DNA from 2 places in the Anoxybacillus sp. FSL W8-0104 genome. Region 1 is predicted to be linked to the other one. Evidence: riboswitches for the same ligand, from Rfam matches in the RefSeq annotation. Region 1 holds a riboswitch; the other holds the start of a gene.

Region 1 (4,159 bases):
ACGATGCTGAGACGTGGAACATATCAGATCAATTTATGGTCGGCAATGAAGTCATGATCGCGCCGGTTATGCGTCCGCATACGTTCCATCGCCTCGTCTATTTTCCGAAAGGGCGTTGGATCGATTATTGGACGAAAGAAAAATTTGAAGGCGGCAGACGATATATTGTCGAAGCGCCGCTTGATCGGTTGCCGATATTTGTAAAAGAAGGGGCGATGATTGCCCGTGCCGAAGCAAAACAATCGACGTCCATTGCGGACGAACAGTTGACGTTGTATGTGTATACGATGGAAGAAGGAATATCATCATATACGTTATACGATGATGACGGCACAACGTTTGCATACGAAAAAGGAGAGTATGTGAACATGCATATTCGTGCGACGTTTTCGGACGATGCGGTTCATTTTGAGATAGAACGGGAAGGTGCGTACAAACCACCTTGGCAATTGCGTGTCGTATTTGTTGGCGATGTACCGTCTACAATTGTTGTTAATGGAGAACGATGTATCATCGATGAGGCGACAAACACGTTTGTTTTGTAAGAGATGGGGGATTTTTATGACAGTAACGATTAAAGATGTAGCGAAACGAGCGAACGTGGCACCATCGACTGTTTCACGCGTCATTGCTGACAGTCCGCGCATTAGTGAAAAGACGAAGAAAAAAGTGCGCGAAGCGATGAAAGAGCTCGGCTATCATCCGAATTTTATCGCCCGCAGTTTAGCAAATAAATCGACGCAAGTGATCGGCTTAATTATGCCAAGCTCAGCCGATAAAGCGTTTCAAAACCCGTTTTTCCCAGAAGTCATTCGCGGCATTAGCAAAGCGGTGCATGATCGGCAATATGCGTTGCAGTTGTCGACAGGGGAGACGGAAGCGGAAATTTATGAAGGCGTCGTCCATATGGTGCAAGGAAAACGCGTCGATGGGGTGATTTTGCTGTATTCGCGAGCGAACGATAAAATTATGGCGTATTTACAAAAAGAAGACGTGCCGTTTGTCGTCATCGGTAAACCGCATAAAAAAGCGGAGCAAATTACGCACGTGGATAACGATAACGTTCGCGCTGCGCGCGAGGCGACGGAATATTTAATTGAGCTCGGTCATGAACGCATCGCTTTTGTCGGAGGAAATGTAAATCTCATCGTGACGATGGATCGTTTGCTCGGATATGAAAAAGCATTGAAATCGGCTAGTCTTCCGTATCGAAAAGATTACATCGTGCATGAAGAATTTTTAAAAGAAGGCGGCCAAGAGGCGATGAAAGGGTTGCTTTCATTGAAAGAACCGCCGACTGCGCTCGTTGTCGCCGACGATTTAATGGCGCTTGGAGTATTAAATACGCTTGCGGAAATGGGGCTAAGCGTACCAGCCGATTTGTCGATCGTGAGCTTTAACAACGTACTTTTATCAGAAATTTCCCGTCCGCCATTAACATCGGTAGACATTAACATTTTCCAGCTCGGCTTTGAAGCAGCAAGAAATTTAATTCAACAAATCGAAAACCCGAATGAGCCAATTAAACGCATCATTATTCCGCATACGCTCGTCAAACGGTTTTCGTGCGATTATTACAAAGCATCTTCTGAATAGGAAGGTGCTCTTTTTTTATAAACAGGCTAGGCGAGAAGAAAAAAATGGTGTATTATATTCTTAACATTCACGCTCTTTGAAAAAATATATACGATGAGCAAGTACGGTGCATACGTCCGTATGCTTAAAAGGGAAGAACGGTGCAAAGCCGTCGCGGTACCCGCCACTGTGATGGGGAGTTTCGTTGCAATATGCCACTGATTTTTGGGAAGGCGCAACGAAATGATGAACCTAAGCCAGGAGACCTGCCTGCTTGCGATACGTCGGCTGCCTACGGGAATATAGGTGGACGTGCGGAGACGATGGAAAGCAACGGTTGTGAATATATGATTGTTTGAATCTTTCGTTTTTTCTGCACCTCTACCTAGAGGTGCTTTTTTATTTTGAAAAAAGGGGCGACATATATGGCAACATGGAATTTACAAGGAACGACACATCACGTGCTTATTTGCAACGGAGGAAGCTGCATGAGAAAAGGAGGGGAAGAGGTGACGCAAGCGATTCGCGATGAAATTGATCGGTTGCAGTTACATGGGCGCGTTCATACGACGCGTACACGATGCAACGGTCGCTGCGAAGATGCATGTGTCGTCATCGTTTATCCAGAAGGTGTTTGGTATCGTACGATTGATGAACAAATAGGGAGAGACATTGTACGCAATCATGTACGTGACGGGAACATATTGCGCGATTACGTCACGTATACGTATGAACATACAGGATTTGTTATGCCCGAACATAGCGTTGCGACAAGGGGGAAAGAAAAATGAAGCGAAACGCATGGTGGATCGTTTGTACATGCTTGACTGTCTACGTTTTATTTGCGCTTTCACCTTCAGTATATGCGATGCACATTATGGAAGGATTTTTACCTTGGCATTGGGCGCTCGTTTGGTGGTTGTTATTTTTGCCATTTTTCTTCGTCGGTTTACGGACGATGACGCGCATCGTAAAACAACAGCCGGAAATGAAAATGTTGCTTGCGCTAGCGACCGCATTTACATTCGTTCTTTCCGCTTTAAAAATTCCATCTGTCACAGGAAGCAGCTCGCATCCGACAGGGACAGGCCTCGGTGCGCTGTTATTTGGGCCGTTCGTCATGACGGTCATCGGTACGGCTGTGTTAATGTTTCAAGCATTATTGCTTGCGCATGGTGGATTGACAACGCTCGGTGCAAATGCGTTTTCGATGGCGGTTATCGGTCCGTTTGTAGCGTACGTGTCGTTTGTTGCATGCCAAAAGCTTCGCATTTCGATGCGCCTTTCTGTTTTTGTGGCGGCGATGTTTGCCAATTTAGCTACGTATGTGATGACATCGATACAACTTGCGCTGGCATTTCCAGACGCAACAGGCGGGGTATGGGGGGCGTTCTTAAAGTTTGCTTCCATTTTTGCTGTCACTCAAATACCGCTTGCAATTACCGAAGGGCTTCTGACTGTTGTTGTATGGAATTTTTTACATACGTACACGAAACAAGAATTAAGTATATTGCAACAGAAAGGGGCGTCTGCTAAATGAACAATCGACTATTGCTTTTCCTTGCCGCACTTTTGATCGTTTTGCCGCTCGTCGTTGTAAAACATACGGAGTTTGCTGGGGCGGATGCGCTTGCGGAGGAGATGATTCAACAACTTGCGCCCAATTATGAACCGTGGTTCGATGTGTTTTTTGAACCGCCCGGCGGGGAAGTAGAAACGTTGCTATTTTCATTGCAGGCGGCAATTGGAGCGGGAGTGATTGGCTACATTATCGGTTTATATAGAGGGCGAAAACGAAATGGTTAGCTGGCTTGACGAATGGGCGTATCGCAATCAGCTTTCGAAACTTCGGGCGACATTTAAACTGACATTTTCATTTATTTTGCTTATATGGGCGATGATTGGAACGAATGCTGGTCGTTTTTTCATTGTTGGATGGATGCTTACTTGGCTTATTGTTTATGCACGCTTACCATGGCATGTTTGTTTGCGTGTTTGTTTGCTTATGGCGCTCGTTATTCTTTGGAGTAGCGCACCGCTCCTTTTTTCACTTGATGGTGCTGTTGTGGACGTTTCATATGTAGGTACGATTTGGTTACGAGCGTTTACATGCTCGCTCGTTCTCTTTTTTCTTGCCGCAACAACGCCATTTTTTCGCTTGGCATGCGCACTACAAACATTGCGCATCCCGCGTGTACTAATAGAGCTTCTATTGTTAACGTATCGTTTCATTTTCATGTTGGAAAAGGCAGCAAGGGAGCTGTTTGTTACGGTGCGCGTGAGACAAGGAGAACGAAATTGGCGGATCGCTTCACTTGCCGTTGCACAATTGTTACGCCACACATTGCATCAATATGAGGCGATGGTCATTGCGCAACGAGCGCGCCACGTCTCTTTTACAGTTCCGCGGTGCACGGACGAGCAATTGCCAAAAAGGTATGTCATTGAAGCATCGCTTGGCATCGTTGTTTTACTCATCGTGGAGGGATTATATGTTGCAGTTTCATGATGTTCACTATACGTATCGAAACGGTGCGCACGTCTTAAAAGGAGTATCACTTACGATCGAACGCGGAAAAAAATA
Region 2 (4,159 bases), 1.1 Mb from region 1:
GTGTAGTCGGCAAATTGTGGCTGACAATTTTATTGCTTGTTGCTTTCGTCCTCTTTATTTTAACCGTTTTGTTGCTAAGTTTTTTTGAAAAATATTATTTTGAAAAAACGGGAGAGCAACTCACTCAACAAGCAGTAAAAGTTGCCCGCGTCGTCGCCGAGCATGATGAGCAGTTTGCTCGCTCAATTGCATGGACGATGGTTGATGATGTATCCAGACTAATGATTATTATTGACGATCGTCATTATTGGTACTCACCGAATGAACAGCTCGTTGATTTGCCGCTTTCGTTTGTTCAACAAGATAAGCAGTTGTCGCGCGTATTTGATGGAAAGAAAGTAGTGAAACGGGCGATGATGCCAAACGAAACGATGCGAAATCGGGTTTATAACGAGTTGTTTATTGTTGGTGTGCCGCTTCGCACATCTGATGGAAACGGTGCTGTGTTTGTATATCAATCGCTAAAAGCTGTAGAAGAAACGACAAAACAAACGACGAAGTTTATTTTTCTTGCTGCATTTATTGCTATTGTGTTAACGACGGTATTTGCCTTTTTCTTATCGACAAGAATTACGGCACCGCTTAGAAAAATGAGACAAGTCGCGTTTGAAATGGCGCGCGGGAAATTCGATTCCAAAGTGCCGATCGTCACCCATGATGAAATTGGGGAACTGGCTATGGCGTTTAACCAGATGGGTCGGCAATTGCAATTTCACATTAATGCGTTAAATCAAGAAAAAGAACAACTAGCGAGCATTTTAAGCAGCATGGCGGATGGCGTCATTACGCTCAATCGCAATGGCGAAGTGCTTATTACAAACCCACCTGCCGACCGATTTTTACAAGCATGGTACTACGAACAAGGGCAGCGCGACGATTTATCGCCGCTTCCTCCGCAAGTGAATGAATTGTTTACGAAAGCGGTGGCGGAAGAGAAAGAACAAGCAGCAGAAATTGCTTTACAAGGTCGCAATTGGGTCATTGTGATGACGCCGTTGTACAATGGCAAAGTGATTCGCGGGGCGGTTGCAGTGCTTCGAGATATGACGGAAGAGCGTCGGCTCGATAAGTTGCGCAAAGATTTTATCGCCAACGTCTCGCATGAGTTGCGAACGCCAATCGCCATGTTGCAAGGGTATAGTGAAGCCATTGTCGACGACATCGCGGCGACAGATGAAGAGAAAAAAGAATTGGCAAAAGTCATTTATGATGAATCGTTGCGCATGGGTCGCCTCGTTAACGACTTGCTTGATTTAGCGCGTATGGAAGCAGGACATTTAACGCTTCATAAAGAGCGCGTGCCGCTTCGTTCATACACCGAGCGCATCATTCATAAGTTTCAAGCGTTAGCGAAAGAAAAAGGAGTTCGCTTGCTCGTGGACATAAATGAAGAATTTGTCGTGTTGTTTGACCCTGACCGTATCGAACAAGTGCTGACGAATTTAATTGATAATGCTCTTCGTCACACAGATGACGGTGGGGAAGTTCGTGTCATAGTCGATGGGGACGAAGAGGCGGTGCGCATTTCTGTTCGAGACTCAGGCTCTGGCATTGCTGAAGAAGATTTGCCGTTCGTGTTTGAGCGCTTTTACAAAGCGGATAAAGCACGTACACGCGGTCGCTCTGGCACAGGATTAGGTCTTGCGATTGCGAAAAACATCGTTGAGGCGCATAAAGGAACGATCGCCGTTCATAGTAAGCTCGGCGAAGGAACGACGTTTACATTTACACTTCCATTGAAATAGAAAATTTTTGTTGTCATAAGCGACGTTTTCGGCTATGATAGAAACGTAAAAATTGTTCGACAATTGTATACGTTCGTTGCAAAAAGGTGTCGAATGGGAAACCTAGTAGACTTAATAGGGAATCTGGTGCAAGTCCAGAACTGTCCCCGCAACTGTAAATGCTGACGAAATGAAGGACGCCACTGTACAATTCGTATGGGAAGGCTTCAAAGTAGGATGACGCATAAGTCAGTAGACCTGCCTTTTTGCATCGTCATTCGCGTCTTCGGGGAGTGAGACGGCGAAACGACAAAGGTGACGGTTGTCTTTTGTTGTTTCCAGCTCATTCCATTTGGGATGAGCTTTTTATTTTTATATACAAAGAGGGGGAAAAACGATGAAAAAATGGAAACAGTATGTATGGCTTTTGGTGCTCGTGCTGACGCTCGGATTAGCAGCGTGCGCGAATAACGCAGAGCCAGCAAAAGAGACGAAGCAAGAAGCGAAAACGGAACAAGCCGCATTTCCAGTCACCATAAAAGATGCGGTTGGTGATGTCACGATTGAAAAAGAACCGGAAAAAATTGTTTCGCTTATCCCGAGCAATACAGAAATTGCGTATGCGTTAGGACTTGGTGACAAAATCGTTGGTGTAAGCGATTTTGATAACTATCCGGAAGATGTGAAAAATAAAGAAAAAATCGGCGGCATGGAGTTTAATGTTGAAAAAATTATCGCGCTTCAGCCGGACGTTGTGCTTGCACACGCGTCAAGTGCACATAACTCTGAAGAAGGATTGAAACAATTGAAAGATGCGGGCATTACAGTCATTGTTGTGCCAAATGCTACATCGTTGAATGACGTGTATGCTTCCATTGAACTAATCGGTAAAGCGACAGGGAAAACGAAAGAAGCATCGGACGTTGTGAAACAAATGAAGCAAAAAATCGATGCCATTGCTGAAAAAGCAAAAGAGGTGAAAGAAGAAGCAACCGTTTGGATCGAAGTCTCGCCTGCACCAGAAATTTATACAGCTGGAAAAGGAACATTTATGAATGAGATGTTAACGATCATTCATGCGAAAAATGCGGCAGGTGATCAAGAAGGATGGCCGATGTTTACGGAAGAAGATGCAGTGGCGTTAAACCCGGATGTCATTATTACGACGTACGGTTATTACACGCCGAACGCAGTTGAGCAAGTGCTCGCTCGCCCAGCATGGAAAGACGTTCCGGCTGTCAAAAATAAGCGAGTATATGATGTGAACTCAGATTTAGTTTCTCGTCCAGGACCACGTTTAGCTGAAGGGGTCGAAGAAATTGCCAAAGTCGTTTATCCAGACATTTTTAAATAACTATATGACTGCATCCATCATTGCAATCGTTGCACTATTATTAGGGATATCGATTGGATCACAATCGATTCCCTTTTCTTCTATATGGGACACGTTGTCGCATCATTTGTTTCATACACCGATGGACGTTCCCGCCACCATTTCGCAAATTATTATTGCGATTCGTGTGCCGAGAGTAGTGCTCGCCTTTTTGATTGGGGCGTCCTTAGCACTTGCTGGTGTAGCGTTCCAAGGGCTTTTAAAAAACGTTTTAGCTGATCCGTATACGATTGGAGTATCATCTGGCGCTGCTGTCGGAGCGGTACTCGTCTTCTTTTTTCAACTTCATTTGTCGTTTCTCGGACGCTTTACGTTACCGATCGTGAGCATTATGTGTGCGCTCGTGACATTATTGTTTGTTTTATTATTTGCTCGACTTGCAGAACGCAATATGGGAATTGAAACGATCGTTTTAATCGGCATTATCATGAATGCGTTTTTCGGCTCGGTTATTTCACTTATGGTTGCCCTTAGTGGTGAGGAATTGCGTCAAGTCATTAGCTGGCTCATGGGAAGCGTCGCGATGCGCGGTTGGTCATATGTTTCTTTATTTGTACCGTTTTTTATCATCGGTTCTCTCGGCTTATTTACACATATTCGCGAGTTAAACGCTTTTTCATTTGGCGAGCGAACAGCAGCAAACATTGGCGTACATGTGTTGCGAAAAAAGTTATGGATTTTACTTAGCGCTTCCTTGCTTACAGGCGCAGCGGTAGCTGTATCGGGCACGATCGGCTTTGTTGGGCTTGTCATTCCGCATATGACGCGTTTGATTTGTGGGGCAAATCACCGGAAATTATTGCCACTTTCTTTTTTGTACGGTGGCACGTTTTTAGTGTTAGCAGATGTTGTGGCACGAACGATCGTTGCCCCGCGGGAGTTGCCAATTGGGGTCATCACATCATTTATTGGCGCACCATTGTTTGCAATATTGTTATTTAAAAGTTTAAGACGGAAGACGTGATCGATATGATAGATGTAAAGCACGTTTCGTATCAATATGGGGAAAAAAAAGTGTTGGAAGATGTTTCGTTTACCGTTT

Evidence for each region. Region 1 has a riboswitch for cobalamin ahead of NST18_RS03020 ((2Fe-2S) ferredoxin domain-containing protein). Riboswitches for the same ligand answer to the same signal wherever they lie in the genome.
Region 2: another riboswitch for cobalamin. It lies ahead of NST18_RS08765 (ABC transporter substrate-binding protein); the one in region 1 lies ahead of NST18_RS03020 ((2Fe-2S) ferredoxin domain-containing protein).

What each region holds. Positions count from the first base shown of each region.
Region 1 covers NZ_JBBOQU010000001.1:553,774-557,932, forward strand. The annotation lists gene NST18_RS03010 (glycoside hydrolase family 31 protein) at 1-545, shown strand, start outside; gene NST18_RS03015 (LacI family DNA-binding transcriptional regulator) at 562-1,596, shown strand; cobalamin riboswitch at 1,683-1,863, shown strand; gene NST18_RS03020 ((2Fe-2S) ferredoxin domain-containing protein) at 2,001-2,366, shown strand; gene NST18_RS03025 (energy-coupling factor ABC transporter permease) at 2,363-3,115, shown strand; gene NST18_RS03030 (energy-coupling factor ABC transporter substrate-binding protein) at 3,112-3,381, shown strand; gene NST18_RS03035 (CbiQ family ECF transporter T component) at 3,374-4,084, shown strand; gene NST18_RS03040 (energy-coupling factor ABC transporter ATP-binding protein) at 4,068-4,159, shown strand, end outside.
Region 2 covers NZ_JBBOQU010000001.1:1,657,689-1,661,847, reverse strand. The annotation lists gene NST18_RS08770 (ATP-binding protein) at 1-1,745, shown strand, start outside; cobalamin riboswitch at 1,813-2,004, shown strand; gene NST18_RS08765 (ABC transporter substrate-binding protein) at 2,122-3,078, shown strand; gene NST18_RS08760 (FecCD family ABC transporter permease) at 3,044-4,081, shown strand; gene NST18_RS08755 (adenosylcobinamide amidohydrolase) at 4,087-4,159, shown strand, end outside.